DNA from 2 places in the Streptococcus sp. IMAU 99161 genome. Region 1 is predicted to be linked to the other one. Evidence: predicted binding sites of a transcription regulator. Region 1 holds the regulator's gene; the other holds the start of a gene.
What was found. Region 1 encodes Rex, which represses fermentation and respiration genes when NADH is low (regulators of the CRP and FNR family bind a similar motif). Its sites were predicted from a motif close to TTGTGAANTANTTCACAA; they were not measured.
Positions count from the first base shown of each region.

Region 1 (7,665 bases):
GATTATAACCAATACTGGTGTGATGATTCGGACGGGTGTGGCTAATATTTCTCAAACTGGTCGTTCTACTCAGGGTGTGAAAGTGATGCGACTGGATCAGGATGCTAAGATTGTGACCTTTACAACAGTTCAGGCAGATGAAAAAGACGAAGAAATAGTAGAAGAAAACGAATAGATAAGGGGACAGAATGTCACGCAAAAGAAAAAAGAAAAAGAGTTTACGCAATACTCTTATCAATGTTGTTGCAACGCTCTTGATTATCCTCTCACTATTATTGATCTTTAATGCACCGATCCGAAATATGATCATGGTTTGGCACACCAATCAATACCAGGTGAGCAAGGTTGATAAAAAGACCCTAGATAAAAATAAGAAAGTAAAGACGAGTTTTGATTTTCAGCATGTGCAGTCTTTGTCGACTGAAGCAGTGATCAATGCTCAATGGCAGGCTCAGAAGCTTCCTGTTATTGGTGGAATTTCGATTCCTGAATTAAACATGAATCTTCCCATCTTTAAGGGACTCGAAAACGTTGCCCTATATTATGGCGCAGGGACCATGAAGGAAACCCAAGTCATGGGGAAAGGCAATTATTCACTTGCCAGTCACCATGTCTTTGGTTTGACTGGTGCTAATGCTATGTTATTCTCACCTTTGGAAAAAGCCAAGGCTGGCATGAAGATCTACATCACGGATAAGGAAAAGATTTATACCTATGTCATCTCGTCTGTTGAGACGGTGACCCCTGATCGTGTGGATGTAATCCAAGACCGTGAAGGTGTCAATGAAATTACGCTAGTAACTTGTGAGGATGCTGCAGCAACTTATCGTACGATTGTCAAAGGGAGTTTGGAAACCTCCGTTGACTATGACAAGGCTCCAAAAGATATCTTGGATTCCTTTGGGAAATCCTACAATCAAATGCAACTTTAAGGAAATAGAAGCTTAAGGCAAGGCCTAGGCTTCTATTTTTATGAATGAAAACTGTAAAAATGTAAGAGACTGGTAACATAATGTAAGAGACTTGTCATACTTCTGTGTGAAATTCAAGGTATAATACTAGGTGGTAAGGCAGGATAAGGAGGAAAAATTGTGACCAAGGATCGGATTTATCATCTCTTACATCATTTTTACAAACTTTTAGTCAATGATTTTCCACGAAATGGTTTAATTACAAAAGGCATTTATGAAGTCGAGCAGCTTTATCAGGCACTAGAGGCGATTCCTCAGCACCAAGAGTATTTGATGCGTTCTGAGATTCAAACATTTTTAAAAGAACTGGAGCAAGTACAGAGCGGATACCAAATTTGGTTTAAGAAAGACCAAGTGCTAGTATTGGATGATTTGAAGCAAGAAATATCTTGTCAGTAAAGAAATACATGATTTTCTCTTTTGATTACGAATTAATAAGTGAGGAGGAAATTATGTACGAAATTTCATTTATTGAACCATCTTTGCTTCCTAGAGAACGTTTGGTCTCAGAGGGAGTTGAGAAGTTAAGTCACCAGGAGCTGGTATCTATTCTACTGAGGACTGGAAATAAACAAAAAAGTGTCTATGAGATTGCCCAAAACCTCTTGACGTCTGTGAATAGTTTAAAAGAGCTGGGGAATTTGACCTTAGAAGAGTTGCAGGAAATCTCAGGAATTGGTCGTGTCAAGGCAATTGAACTGCAAGCGGTTATCGAGTTAGGAAGACGGATTCACAAAGATCAGTTGATGAGTTCAGAACAGATCATGAGCAGTCAAAAATTGGCCCATAAAATTCAACAGGAAATTGGCCATAAGAAGCAGGAGCATCTAGTAGCACTCTATTTGAATACACAAAATGAGATTATTCACCAACAGACTATCTTTATCGGAACGGTCAATCGTAGTATCGCAGAACCGCGCGAAATTCTCCACTATGCCTTAAAGCATATGGCTACCTCTATCATTCTAGCTCACAATCATCCATCTGGTGCAGTATTTCCGAGTAAAAATGATGATGAGGTCACCAATCGTGTCATAGAAGCCTGTGATGTGATGGGTTTAACCTTGTTGGATCATTTGATTGTTTCGGAAGATAACTATTACAGTTACCGTGAAGAGACTGATCTCTTAGTATAAAAAAAGGCTGGGACAAAAGTCCTAGCCTCTTAATTTTCTTTGGATTGTAGAGCAAGACGCAGTGGTTGAGTGGGCTGCTCTACTACGCGGATTTCATCAGCTTTTACAGCCCTACTCAACTGTGCGGAGGTGGGATGACGAAATCGAATTCTAACGAATTACCGATTTCTGTCCCACACTCTTTTTTTACTAAAGCTGTTCTTGTTATTCTTCGTTTTTTCTCATGAAATAAAGAAGGGTTTGCAACTCACTGGTTAGGTCCACATATTGAACGACAACACTTTTTGGGAGGGATAAATGAACCGGTGAAAAGCTTAAAATACCCTTGATACCAGCATCGACAAGGAGGCTTGCCACTTCTTGCGCCTTGACACTAGGAACGGTCAAAATAGCTGTCTGGATTCCTTCTTGTTTTAATTTTTCTTTGATTGAAGAAATTCCGTAAATGGGAATTCCATCCTTACTTTTGGTATCAACCAGTTCGTGGTCATCTACATCAAAAGCCATGACAATTTTCATTTTGTTTCGCTCGTGGAAGCGGTAGTTAAGAAGCGCACTTCCCATATTGCCGATCCCAACAATGGCTACGTTGGTAATCGCATTATCATTTAAAAGATCTGCAAAAAAGTTCATTAGCTTTTTAACATCATATCCGAAGCCCCGTCTTCCCAATTCGCCAAAATAAGAGAAGTCTCGACGAACTGTCGCTGAGTCAATTCCGATAGCATCTGCGATTTGCTTGGAATTAGCTTTCTCTATTTTTTCGGAGTTGAAGCGCTTGAAAATGCGGTAATAAAGGGATAAGCGTTTTGCTGTTGCGCGTGGAATTGGTGTATTTTTATCATGTTTCACAATATCACAACCTTTCCCCTTTATTGTATAGGAAGATTGTGAAAAAATCAACTATCTAAACCGATTTTTCTCTATTTTTTTACCAAAAGAAAACAGTTACTACAAACAAAGAATTTTCTGTTTGTAGCAACTGTTTAGGCTCTTTCGTCTTGTTCAATCTTCTTTAGAAAGTTGTAGAGGCCGTCTATTTTTCCAGTATAAGGAAGTCTTTTTCCCTTGTAGTGAATGGACGTAACGTTGTAGGTGTCCGGAAGGGTCACACAGCCTGAAAAATCAAGAATACAGGCTGCAAGATCGGTGTAAGTAGTGGTACGTTCCACTTGATAAGCATCTATATAAGTTAAAGTAACCATTTTTAAACCTCGATTTTATCGAAAATTTCTCTTTCAACGAGACTATCCATTAAGAAATAAAATTTTTGTTGGATGATGTCATTTTTTGAATCTTTAAAGATGTTGACTAGGCGAAGCCCAGACTTATCAGTGATGTTAATTTTGAAGCCTGAGAGGTCTTTATTAAAAATGATTTTGAGTAAAAATCCATCACCGCTGTTGGGGACAGCCTCAAGTAAACGATTTAATTCGAAATTACCGACTTTTGTGACAGCAAAAGTGTTGTCGCGAAGGGTGTATTTCTTTACATTGGGATGAAGACGATAGGTATATTTACAGTCTTTTAATGAAACAGTAGTTCCAAATGCCATATTGTTCTCCTATGATAAAATTTCTTTAAGACTTGCGAGGAAGGTTTGAACTTCCTCAGTGGTATTGAGTTCTGAAAAACTAATCCTCAGGGATTCTTTTAGACGAGGACTATCAGCGCCATAGAGGGCTTCTAAAACATGGCTGGGTTGTACGGTCCCAGCAGTGCAAGCAGAACCAGTGGATACAGAGATACCCGCTAGATCCAGTCGCATGAGTAAGATGTCATTTTGCACACCTGGAAAGCCAAGGTTCCATACAAAGGGAAGGTGGTCATCACAAGCGTTTACGTAGTAGTCGTAGGTTGCTAAACCATTGACTAGTTCTTGTCCGAGTTTTTGAACCTGGCGGAAGTTTTCTTCTTGATGAAGACTAGCCTGATGAAGTGCCTCAGCCATTCCGACGATGGAAATAAGATTTTCGGTGCTGGCTCTCATTTTATTCTCTTGATCGCCACCGTGTAACAGTTGATCAAAATCTGGAGTCGCTGCATAAAGAAAACCGACCCCCTTTGGTCCATGAAACTTATGAGCTGAAGCACTGAGGAAATCGATTCCCAGCTCTTCAGGATAGACAGGGACCTTGCCAATTGCTTGAACGGCATCGACGTGAAAGGCTGCAGGATGGTTTTTTAAAAGTTGGCCGATTTCTTTGATGGGTAAGAGATCACCTGTCTCATTATTGGCATACATGGTCGAGACAAGGATGGTATCAGGTCTCAGGGCTGCCTTGAGATCATCGACCTGTATGCGACCATCTCTTGGTTGAATGATCGTTACCTCGAATCCAAAACGTTCGACAAGGTATTCAAGAGGCTCTAAGACAGCATGGTGCTCAAGAGCAGTCGTAATGATATGCTTGCCTTGATCTTGGTGTTTGAGACAGTAGCCTTTTAGAACTGTATTATTACTTTCTGATCCACCTGAAGTGAAGAGAATGCGATTGGGAAGGGTTTGGAGAGCTTGAGCAATTTGCTCACGCGCTTCTCTGAGGAGTTTTTTAGCCATTCGACCATGGGCATGGAGGCTAGAAGGGTTTCCATATGTCGATTGCATGGTTTCAGTCATTTTGGTGATGACTTCAGGCAAGAGAGGCGTCGTTGCTGCATTATCAAAGTATATCAAATGAGGACCTTATTTCTTATGGTAGGCAAAAAGTGGACTAACCGGTTTTCTTTCTTGGATACGAACAATTGCTTCAGCAATTAATTCGCTGGCTGTCAGATAGTTCACATTTTTAGGAGTCTTTTCTTTGGTAGCAACCGAATCTGTTACCAAGATTTCTTTGATTGGAGATTGGTCTAATAACTCTGCAGCTCCCTTGACAAATAAACCATGGCTAGAGACGGCATAAATCTCAGTTGCTCCCTCTCGTTGAACGATTTTAGATGATTCTGAGAAGGTTTTACCAGTGTTTAAAATATCATCAATCAAGATGGCCTTCTTACCCTTGACATCTCCAATGATATAGCCATAATCACGGTTGGCATCATCTTGTTCGTAATCGATAATAGCGATTGGAGAGTCCAAGTATTCGGCTAAACTACGAGCGCGTTTAACACCGGAATTCTTTGGACTAACAACGACGACATCGGAGCCAGTTAATCCTTTGTTAATATAGTGTTCCGCAAAGAGTGGGATGGTATAGAGGTTGTCTACTGCGATATCAAAGAACCCTTGGACCTGAACAGCGTGAAGGTCCAGTGTTACGACACGATCCACACCGGCTTTGACCAACATATTCGCAACCAATTTAGCTGTGATTGGTTCACGAGGAGCAGCAGTACGGTCTTGACGGGCGTAGCCAAAATAAGGCATGACCACATTGACCGTATTGGCACTAGCCCGTTGACAAGCATCAACCATGATCAAGAGTTCCATTAAGTGATTGTTAACGGGATAGCTCGTTGATTGAATGATATAGATATCGTATCCACGAACACTTTCTTCAATATTGACTTGGATTTCTCCATCAGAAAATTGGCGTGAAGAAATTTTTCCAAGTGGAACGCCAGCGTGTTTCGCTATTTTCTGCGCAATGCCTGGATTTGAATTGAGAGAGAAGAGTTTCATATTTTTTTTATCTGACATGTGATTCCAACCTCTTTTAGAATTTAATCTTAGCACTATTTTAGCAAAAAATTGTGATAATTTCAGCTATTTAACAACCTTTGTGCCAATCTTGCGATTTTACTTTTAGCGGGTTTGTAGCTGATACCGTGGTCCTTTATGAATTGTTGAAAATTTGCTTCCTCTTCAGCTGTCTCTACCTCGATTTCCAATTCATAGTCTGCTGTGTCCAGATAAGTACTGTAGTCTAGTGCGACTAGGCCTGCTTCTGTCTCTTTTTCCAAGCGTTTGGTCGTGAGACTTCCCCAGACGGCCAGTTTCTCAAGTGGGATCTTTTTGGAAGATAACAATTCCTTAATTTCACCATCTGGTAAGGCTTGATGCTGTAGGATAGACTGGGTTTCTTCTGGACTCAGATCTTGATTGTATTCGAAGTGCCCGACTGTCTCAGGTACCTTTAGGGTGAGTTCAGCTGTGCTTGCAAAGGTCCGAACTCGGAGTGCCATCTTTTTTTTGCGGATGAGCTGATTTGGAGTGTCGATATAGTGATTGGTTTGGACGACCTCTTGAGTGTCAGTAAAGAGTGGAAGAAGGGATTGGTATTCATCCTTGTCTAACATGGTTTTGTATTCAATTTCTAAATGGTTCATTTTGTCATCCTTTGCTTTTTTTTGGTAGCGATTCATGATATAATAAGAGATGTGTTTATTGTATACAAAAACGTTTCAGAATACAAGGTGGTAGGATGGCAATTGATTGGGAAAATTTCTTAGACCCCTATATCCAAGCTGTTGGGGAATTAAAAATTAAACTTCGGGGAATTCGCAAACAATACCGGAAGCAACAAAAGCATTCACCCATCGAGTTTGTCACAGGCCGTGTAAAACCCATCGAGAGTATCCGCGAAAAGATGGTTCGAAGAAGTATTTCAGAAGAAAATCTGGCCCAGGATATGCAAGATATAGCGGGGCTTCGGATCATGGTCCAGTTTGTGGACGATGTGGATGAGGTTTTGGAGGTCTTGCGACATCGGCAGGATATGCGTGTGATCCAAGAGCGGGACTATATTCGCCACAAAAAATCCAGTGGTTATAGAAGCTACCATGTGGTAGTAGAGTACCCCGTTGATACCATCGATGGAAATGAAACCATCTTAGCAGAGATTCAAATTCGGACCTTGTCCATGAATTTTTGGGCAACAATCGAACATTCGCTAAATTATAAATATAAAGGAGACTTTCCAGACGAGATCAAAAAACGCTTAGAGACGACCGCAAACCTTGCTTATCTCTTGGATGAAGAGATGGGTGCCATTCGGGATGCGATTCAGGAAGCTCAAGCCCTGTTTGATCCACTTCATCGTAAGTTAAATGATGGCGTTGGAAATAGTGATGACACAGATGAAGACTACAGGTAAAAAAGTATCCATCATTCGCAATCGAAAGCGTCAGAGTGAAGAGGTTTTTCAACAATTGAGTTACAAGCTCCGTCAAAATAATTTTATTTTAACGGAGAAACATCCCGATATTGTCATTTCCATTGGTGGGGATGGGATGTTGCTGTCGGCTTTTCATAAGTATGAACACCAGTTAGATCGGGTTCGCTTTATCGGTGTCCATACTGGGCACTTAGGCTTTTATACCGATTACCTAGACAGCGAGATCGACAAGCTAGTTGAAAATTTAAAATATGACACGGGAGCCAAGGTTTCCTACCCTATTTTAAATGTTAAGATTACCTTTGACAATGGTGAAACCCGCACGATGAGAGCGCTGAACGAAGCTACGATCAAGCGCAGTGACAGGACGATGGTGGCGGATCTTATGATCAATGGTGTGGATTTTGAGCGCTTCAGAGGAGATGGGATTACCGTTTCGACTCCTACAGGAAGTACGGCTTACAACAAATCCTTGGGAGGAGCAGTCCTTCACCCAAC
Region 1 is NZ_JAAPAW010000006.1:4,351-12,015, reverse strand. It holds gene gyrA (DNA gyrase subunit A) at 1-175, shown strand, start outside; gene HA044_RS02355 (class A sortase) at 189-932, shown strand; gene HA044_RS02350 (porphobilinogen deaminase) at 1,092-1,370, shown strand; gene radC (DNA repair protein RadC) at 1,424-2,107, shown strand; gene HA044_RS02340 (redox-sensing transcriptional repressor Rex) at 2,312-2,959, opposite strand; gene HA044_RS02335 (DUF4649 family protein) at 3,094-3,312, opposite strand; gene HA044_RS02330 (DUF1831 domain-containing protein) at 3,315-3,662, opposite strand; gene HA044_RS02325 (cysteine desulfurase family protein) at 3,672-4,784, opposite strand; gene HA044_RS02320 (ribose-phosphate diphosphokinase) at 4,794-5,750, opposite strand; gene HA044_RS02315 (CYTH domain-containing protein) at 5,813-6,379, opposite strand; gene HA044_RS02310 (GTP pyrophosphokinase family protein) at 6,475-7,146, shown strand; gene HA044_RS02305 (NAD kinase) at 7,130-7,665, shown strand, end outside.

Region 2 (7,665 bases), on a different contig from region 1:
CTGGGTGTAGGGGTGATCTGGCTGAAGAACCCTCATCGAACAGCCCAAGGCTTGACCTATGAAGAGGAGAGCATTTTTAAACATTCTTTCCGTCTATTGGAAGAACAAACGGCATTGTACGTAAAGGAAAATTTCACAGGTATCGGTAAAATTGAATTTTCTCCGATTATCTTTGACGGAGGTTTGAAATCTGGGGATCCTTTACGAGTGAATGTGGTTCCGGTTGTCTATGACTGGCATGGAAACAAAGCTTATCTAGGGCGGGATGCAAAAGGAGAGCCCATGCTCCGCTATGGCTTCCACCAGGGAGTTGAATTTGATTTTGGGATGAATCATAAAGAGGTCATCTTCTTAGATAATTCAAAAACAGGAGAAGCAATTGACGTTTCGAATGAAGAGAAACTACCAGAAGATGCAAAGGTGAAAGAGGATGAAGGAATTGATACGAGTCTAAAGGTCCTAACGGATGCTGGGCAGTTAGTTGGGGTGAATAAAAATAAAAGCGGTAGCCCAGAAGCGAAGGTTGTTTATAACTTAGAGATCCAAGAAGGAGACTATAATAAATGACGCTAAAAAAGTTAAGTTTTTCCTTTTATTTTTTAGGAATACGAGGCTCAAATTCAATTTTTTTTCATCAAGCGCTGTTTTTTTTAACTATTTTTTGAAATTTTTATAGCATTACGAGCTAATTTATGTTACCCTATAGTGTGTGAATTTGCTTCTACTGATGAGGCAAGGAAGTTTAGGATCTGTGGACCATAAAATGAACCAAGAAAGGAGGCTATCTCAAATGGAGTTAGAAGATGAAATACAAGGGATGCAAGACCAGGCGCAGAAAATTATTGAGATGCCACAAAGGGATCAACAAGCACCTAGATCAGAAACTCCATCATCTGCCTCGGTTGTTTCTCTGCATGGGCAGGGGACACCTGAGGATGCGTCTAGCATTCCTAGCCTCCATCAGCAACTAGCGAGTGCGTCTGGGACCCAGACCATTCAATTGCGAGAGGAATTGGTACTGGCAGTAGCGCAAAATGCTTCAGCGCAAGCGACGGTCTTTGAGGCCGAGCTCAAAGATCAGCTAGAAGTGGCCAAGGATACGGTTTCCCATAAGGTTGCGGAGGTGTCTCAAATGGCCCACAGCATGGCCCAATTTTTAACAGACGCAGAAGTGGAGCAACTATTAGGAGAGTTCTCCATGGATACTTGCTGGGACCAAGCGGTCGAGGCGGAAAACCTGGCTCAAGCAAGGGCCTACTCGACACGTCTGTCAGATCTGGCAGGGCAACTAGAGGCTGCATCAGCCCAATTGGTGGACTTGGACAAGGGACAAGCAGCGGCCTTTGATTTTTCATAAGTAGGAGAAAAAGATGTTAGAAATCCTGGGAGAGGATAGAGAACGCATTGAGGAGCTCCATCGAGAGATTAAAAAGGAGCAAGAGCGGATTGCAATTCGGAGTTTGATTGCAACGCAAAAAGCCTTGATGATGTTGGAAGGGATGAGTTTGCAGGTGACTTTGAGCGGTCAATCCGAAAAGATGCGCACTTTTGCCACAACGACCCTAGTTAATGATTTGAAAGATGGATTTACAGGAGGAGCAGCGGACGCGGCAGAAACTGCACTGAAATCAGTGAAAAAGCCGATTTTCATGAGTCCGATTAAAGGAGGTATGTGATGTACCATTCAGGAAATAATGAATTAGAACAGCTAGAAGATCGACATCACCGCTTCAATCAAAAGCTGAGTGAGTTGGAGTGGGATTATGCGGATATGCGTATGGATGTCCGCCAACACACAGAAAATTTAGTAGACTGGCTGAGTGCTCTGCATTTTCAAGCCCCAAGTGCGGAAGCTCAAAGTGGCTTGGAGCGTTTATTTGCCTTGCAAGAAGAGTTTGAGGCAGAACTCAAACGCTATGAAGAGCGCTTAGAAGAAGAACGCGAACGCGAGCAGCAAGAGTACTATAAGCAGCGCCAACAATTAGAACAAGGTGATTAAAACATTCCTCTGATAGAGAATAAGAGGGATGTTTTATTTTGCTCAAAACACTTTTAAAAATATGGCCACAGCCCGTTGCAAGCGCTTACTTATTATGTTATAATATTCACAAATAAAACAAAAATAAAATGGTTTATCAAACCAACAAAGAAAAGGAGTCGCTTATGAAAGCTGCAACCTATGTATCTGCGGGCAATCTGCAACTAATCGACCAACCAAAACCAGAAATCAAAAACCCAACGGATGCGATTGTACGTGTCTTAAAAACAACCATCTGTGGGACAGACCTTCACATCCTAGGAGGAGATGTTCCTGCCTGTAAGGAAGGCACGATTCTAGGTCACGAAGGGATCGGAATTGTCGAAGAAGTCGGCGATGCGGTTACTAACTTCAAGGTGGGCGACAAGGTCATTATCTCTTGTGTCACAGCTTGTAACACCTGCTACTACTGTAAACGTAGTCTGCCTTCTCACTGTGAAGATGGTGGTTGGATTTTGGGTCACTTGATCAACGGAACCCAAGCAGAATATGTGCATATTCCACATGCGGATGGCAGTCTTTATCATGCGCCTGAAACGGTGGATGACGAAGCCTTGGTCATGCTCTCAGATATTCTCCCAACCTCTTATGAAATTGGGGTCCTCCCATCTCATGTAAAACCAGGCGATAATGTCTGTATCGTTGGAGCTGGTCCAATTGGCCTTGCGGCTCTCTTGACCGTTCAGTTCTTCTCACCTGCTACGATTATCATGGTGGACTTATCTGAATCTCGTCTTGAAGCAGCTAAGAAATTCGGGGCTACTCACACCATCTGCTCAAGCGATATTGCGGAAATCAAGGCCTTTATCAATGAAGTGACGGACGGCCGTGGGGTTGATATTTCTATGGAATGTGTAGGTTATCCTGCTACATTTGATGTCTGCCAAAACGTCATCTCTGTCGGTGGTCATATTGCCAACGTCGGTGTTCACGGAAAACCGGTTAGCTTCAATTTGGACGAATTGTGGATCAAGAACATTACCCTCAACACCGGTCTTGTTAATGCCAACACCACTGAAATGCTGCTGAATGTCTTAAAATCTGGTAAGATCGATGCAACCAAGCTCATCACCCACCACTTCAAACTCTCAGAAGTCGAAAAGGCCTATGATGTCTTTAAACATGCGGGTGAAAACAATGCCCTCAAGGTGATTATCGAAAATGACATCAGTCAATAAGGTGGGAGTTACTCTTTGTTCATAGTTTTTTTAGAAGGGCCAGAGATATTCTGGTCCTATTTTCAGCCCTAACTAACCGCTTTTACCTTGCAAAAAAAGTTCTTTATCTTATAATATAAGTTTAGAAAACGATTACAATAAAAGAAAGGTGTGATCTTATGAAATGGTTTCATTATCATCGTGAATTCTGGATGGACTTTCATTTCTGGATCTTGGTCTTGCTTTTGGTGGCTGTGACGTTGATGATGCAGACACCGCTTTCGGTTATTAGTCTAACTTATCTTGCATTTGTAGGGATTTTGCTCCTGCTTCAGGTTTTTCAACCGCCTGTATCGACACGTCAGTATCCAGAAGGTAGCTACCATTTTAACTGGACCTTCTATCGCGATACCAGACTGTATATCGATCTCTTTATCTTAGCTGGTCTCTTGTCAGGGCCAATTGTTTCGTCAGATGCGCTCTATTGGATCTTGCTTGGTGCCGTTGTCGGCTCTATTGCTTTTGTGTTTGTCGTAAAGGAAAAAGCGACTAAAAAGATGGGCTAGGTAGATGAGATGGTCTCAGTATTATAGAGTAGAAATACTTCTTTAGAAGAATCAGAAAAATTAATTTGGCAGGGTTTTTCTTTTTAATAAAATTATTTTGGAGAACAATTGAATATTGTTCTCCTTTTTTATTTTCAGGAGGGAAAATGACAAAAGAATTACAATCATCACGCTATATTGTCATTTCATTTTTAGTACGTGAAATGGGAATAGATATTGTCGAGGCCATATCTCTTATGGCTGAATTGGAAAAAAGTGGCTTGGTTCGCTTGGAATCAAGTGGAGATTTAACACTCAAAGAACTTGGAGGCGCGCTATGAAACGAATTACCGCAAATCAATACCAAACTTCAGAACGGTATTACAAATTACCTAAAATTTTATGGAACTTGGTTAGAAAATTAAATATTCGAGTTGCTTTGACAAGTGTTTTATTTGCCTTAGCACATCATCCAGGAAGCATTCTAGCTTGGTGTTTATATGCTTCACTTGGGATGTTTTTAGGGCTTGTACGCTACAAATCGGACTTATGGGGCAGTATGGGGCTACATTTAGTGTGGAACCTACTAGTTTATAGTTTGATGCTTTTTTAAAATAGGTGATCTGATTTATCTCATAAATCAGTAGTTTTTATAGGATTATTTTTAATTCGGAAACAAAAATGTATTAACAGCATAAAATAAAGAAACTAGGAACATTTTTTCTATTTTTTTAGAAATAAAATGTTGTATAGAAATTCCGAAAGAAATAATAAAATCAAAATAAAAATTAATAAAATAGGTATATATGAACATATTGATGTCGACAAATGTTCTTGCAAGACATAAAATACAAATAAAAAGAATAAAAAATTGTTATATTTTTATATTTGTTGTTCTGTTATAAAATGAAAGAAATTAGAAACTACTTTCTAAATCATGAAAAATATTGAAAAAAAAGAAATAAGTGTTAAAATAAAGAATGTAAACGTTTACTTCAATAAAGAAGCTCATATGTTACTGCAAAAAGAACTAATTCCAATGATAGAAGCTAACTTACCAAATATGGCATATGCTGAAAAAGACATTGCTATATTCTTTTTAAAACAGCAACCTCTGAATAATTATTCATGTGAGGCATTGTGCGAATGCCTTAATGTATCCAAAGCAACATTGACTCGATTTGCGAAAAAATGTGGTTTTAAAGGTTTTAGACAATTCATTTTCAAATACCAAGAGATGATTCGTGAGAAAGAAAAGTTAGCATTGTATACAGAGGCTACAGAAAAAGTTTTATCCGACTATGAAGAAATGTTGAGAAAAACTTACACGGTTCTTGATGAAGTTCAACTTGAGCGTATTGCTGAGATGATAGAAACTGCTGAGCGTGTATATCTTTATGGTAAAGGAAGTTCTGTTCTTACTGAAAATAAAATATCTGCACCTAAATATACAACGATTCATGATATTTCAGAAATTAAAGCGAATTCAAGTTGGGAAGTTCGTCACTAGTCACTAATAGAAAAGAGAAAATAATATGATTATTTCTGAACAATCTGATTTTAGACGATATGCTTCTGTCAATAAACATTTTTCAAAAGTCTGTGATTTTTTAGAAAATACAAATTTGACAGATTTAGTTGATGGAAAAATTGATATTGACGGGGAAAATGTTTTTGCAAATTGTATGACTTATCTAGCTGATGGAGTTCCAGGAGATATTTTTGAAACTCATAAGAAATATTTAGATATTCATATTGTTGTTGAAAATACAGAAAAAATGGCAGTAACTTCCCCAGTTCGTGCTCAGTCACGTATACCTTTTAGCGAAGAGAAGGATATTGCTTTTTACGATAGCAAAGACTATCAAATTGTTGAATTGCTTCCAGGGAATATGTTGGTGACTTTTGAAGAAGATCTTCACCAACCAAAGATTCATTGCAATGATGAAACTGTTAAAAAACTTGTTATCAAAGTTTTAAACGAGGAAAAATAAAATGAACTTCATATGAAAAATGTTGTACCATATATAACATTTAAGATTGAAGATTTGAAAAAGAATTAAAGCTGAAATTTAAAAATATATAGAAAGAGGATAAAAATTATGGTAAATTACGGTATTGTTGGAGCTGGATATTTTGGAGCTGATTTGGCTCGCTCAATGAACAAAATTGAAGATGCAAAAGTGGTTGCGGTATTTGACCCAAATCATGGAGAAGAAGTTGCTCAAGAGTTGGGATCAGATGTTTGTGCAAGTTTAGATGAACTTGTAGCACGTGAAGATATTGATTGTGTGATCGTAGCTTCACCTAGCTACCTTCACCGTGAACCTGTTGTGAAAGCTGCTCAACATGGCAAACACGTATTTTGTGAAAAGCCAATTGCATTGTCTTATGAAGATTGTAAAGCCATGGTTGACGCATGTAAAGAAAATAATGTTATCTTTATGGCTGGTCACATCATGAACTTCTTTAATGGTGTACACCATGCTAAAGAATTGATTACTCAAGGTAAAATCGGTAAAGTTCTTTATTGCCATGCCGCTCGTACAGGTTGGGAAGAACAACAACCAACTGTATCATGGAAGAAACTTCGTTCTCAATCTGGAGGACATTTGTACCACCATATTCATGAATTAGATTGCATTCAGTTCATCATGGGAGGACTTCCTGAAAAAGCGACAATGGTAGGAGGCAATGTATATCATAAAGGTGAAAACTTTGGTGATGAAGATGATATGCTCATTGTAAACCTAGAATACTCTGATGATCGTTATGCTGTTTTGGAATATGGTAATGCTTTCCGTTGGGGTGAACACTACGTCTTGATTCAAGGAACTGAAGGAGCTATCAAACTTGACTTGTTCAATACTGGAGGTACTCTTCGTGTTAAAGGTGAAGGAGAATCACACTTCTTAGTACATGAAACTCAAGAGGAAGATGATGACCGTACAGCTATCTATACCGGTCGTGGTATGGATGGAGCAATTGCGTACGGTAAACCAGGAGTACGTTGCCCATTATGGTTACAAACATGTATTGATAAAGAAATGGAATATCTACATGACATCATTAAAGGTGGAGAAATTACAGAAGAATATGAAAAACTTCTCAATGGTGTAGCTGCTTTAGAATCAATCGCTACCGCTGATGCATGTACTTTATCAGTTAAAGAAGATCGAAAAGTAAGTCTTTCAGAAATCACAAATGCTTAACTATTGTAAAACAGAATAGTAAATTCTTGTCATTATATAATTTCTAAAGTTCTGTGATACAACTCATTGAATAAAGGAATAGAGACGAAAAACCAAGAAGGATGAGTTTTATCTCATCCTTCTTGGTTTTTTAAATAGGGAGACCATATTAAGATTTTCGAGAACGTTGACCAGAAAGCTTTTTGTTTTCCCAATAGCGATTAAACACCGTCTCTTTTTCATCTCGATTTTTACTGAGAAAATGGGTGTAGATCAGGTCGACCACAATCAGTAAAGGAAGGACCGCTGAGATGCGATCAATATAGGTATTGCTAGGAAGAGGAGCAGCAGGCACTACTTCAGTAAAATCATGGTGGACACAAGCAGGGTTAGCTGTTACAAGGACAGTTTTTGCACCGTTTTCCTTGGCTTTCACCAAACTATCTGTAATAGCGTTTGTCTTACCCGATAAGGAAAATCCAAGGACCAAGCAGGAGGAATCGAGAATACTGGTGGTCCAGGTAAATCCGTCCTGATCGGTCACGACTTCCCCTGCTACACCGAGTCGCATGAGGCGTAATTTCATCTCCCGGGCTACCAAGCTGGAACTTCCGATCCCGAAGTAGTAGACCCGGTCTGCCTGATCGATTAAGTCTGCCACATGCTCCAATTGGGGATCTTTGACGAAGTTTTCAGTAACGTTACTGATATGGTGGTAGCGTTGCAAGACGCTG
Region 2 is NZ_JAAPAW010000008.1:51,788-59,452, forward strand. It holds gene HA044_RS03995 (hypothetical protein) at 1-567, shown strand, start outside; gene HA044_RS04000 (hypothetical protein) at 791-1,357, shown strand; gene HA044_RS04005 (hypothetical protein) at 1,371-1,676, shown strand; gene HA044_RS04010 (hypothetical protein) at 1,676-1,999, shown strand; gene HA044_RS04015 (zinc-dependent alcohol dehydrogenase family protein) at 2,164-3,216, shown strand; gene HA044_RS04020 (ABC transporter permease) at 3,375-3,761, shown strand; gene HA044_RS04025 (hypothetical protein) at 3,908-4,081, shown strand; partial or broken gene HA044_RS04030 (type II CAAX prenyl endopeptidase Rce1 family protein) at 4,135-4,353, shown strand; gene HA044_RS04035 (MurR/RpiR family transcriptional regulator) at 4,678-5,250, shown strand; gene HA044_RS04040 (YhcH/YjgK/YiaL family protein) at 5,276-5,734, shown strand; gene HA044_RS04045 (Gfo/Idh/MocA family protein) at 5,843-6,952, shown strand; gene HA044_RS04050 (MurR/RpiR family transcriptional regulator) at 7,101-7,665, opposite strand, start outside.
Region 2: HA044_RS04015 (zinc-dependent alcohol dehydrogenase family protein) is a predicted target of Rex. The motif match lies at 2,094-2,111, and genes of this name have one in related genera.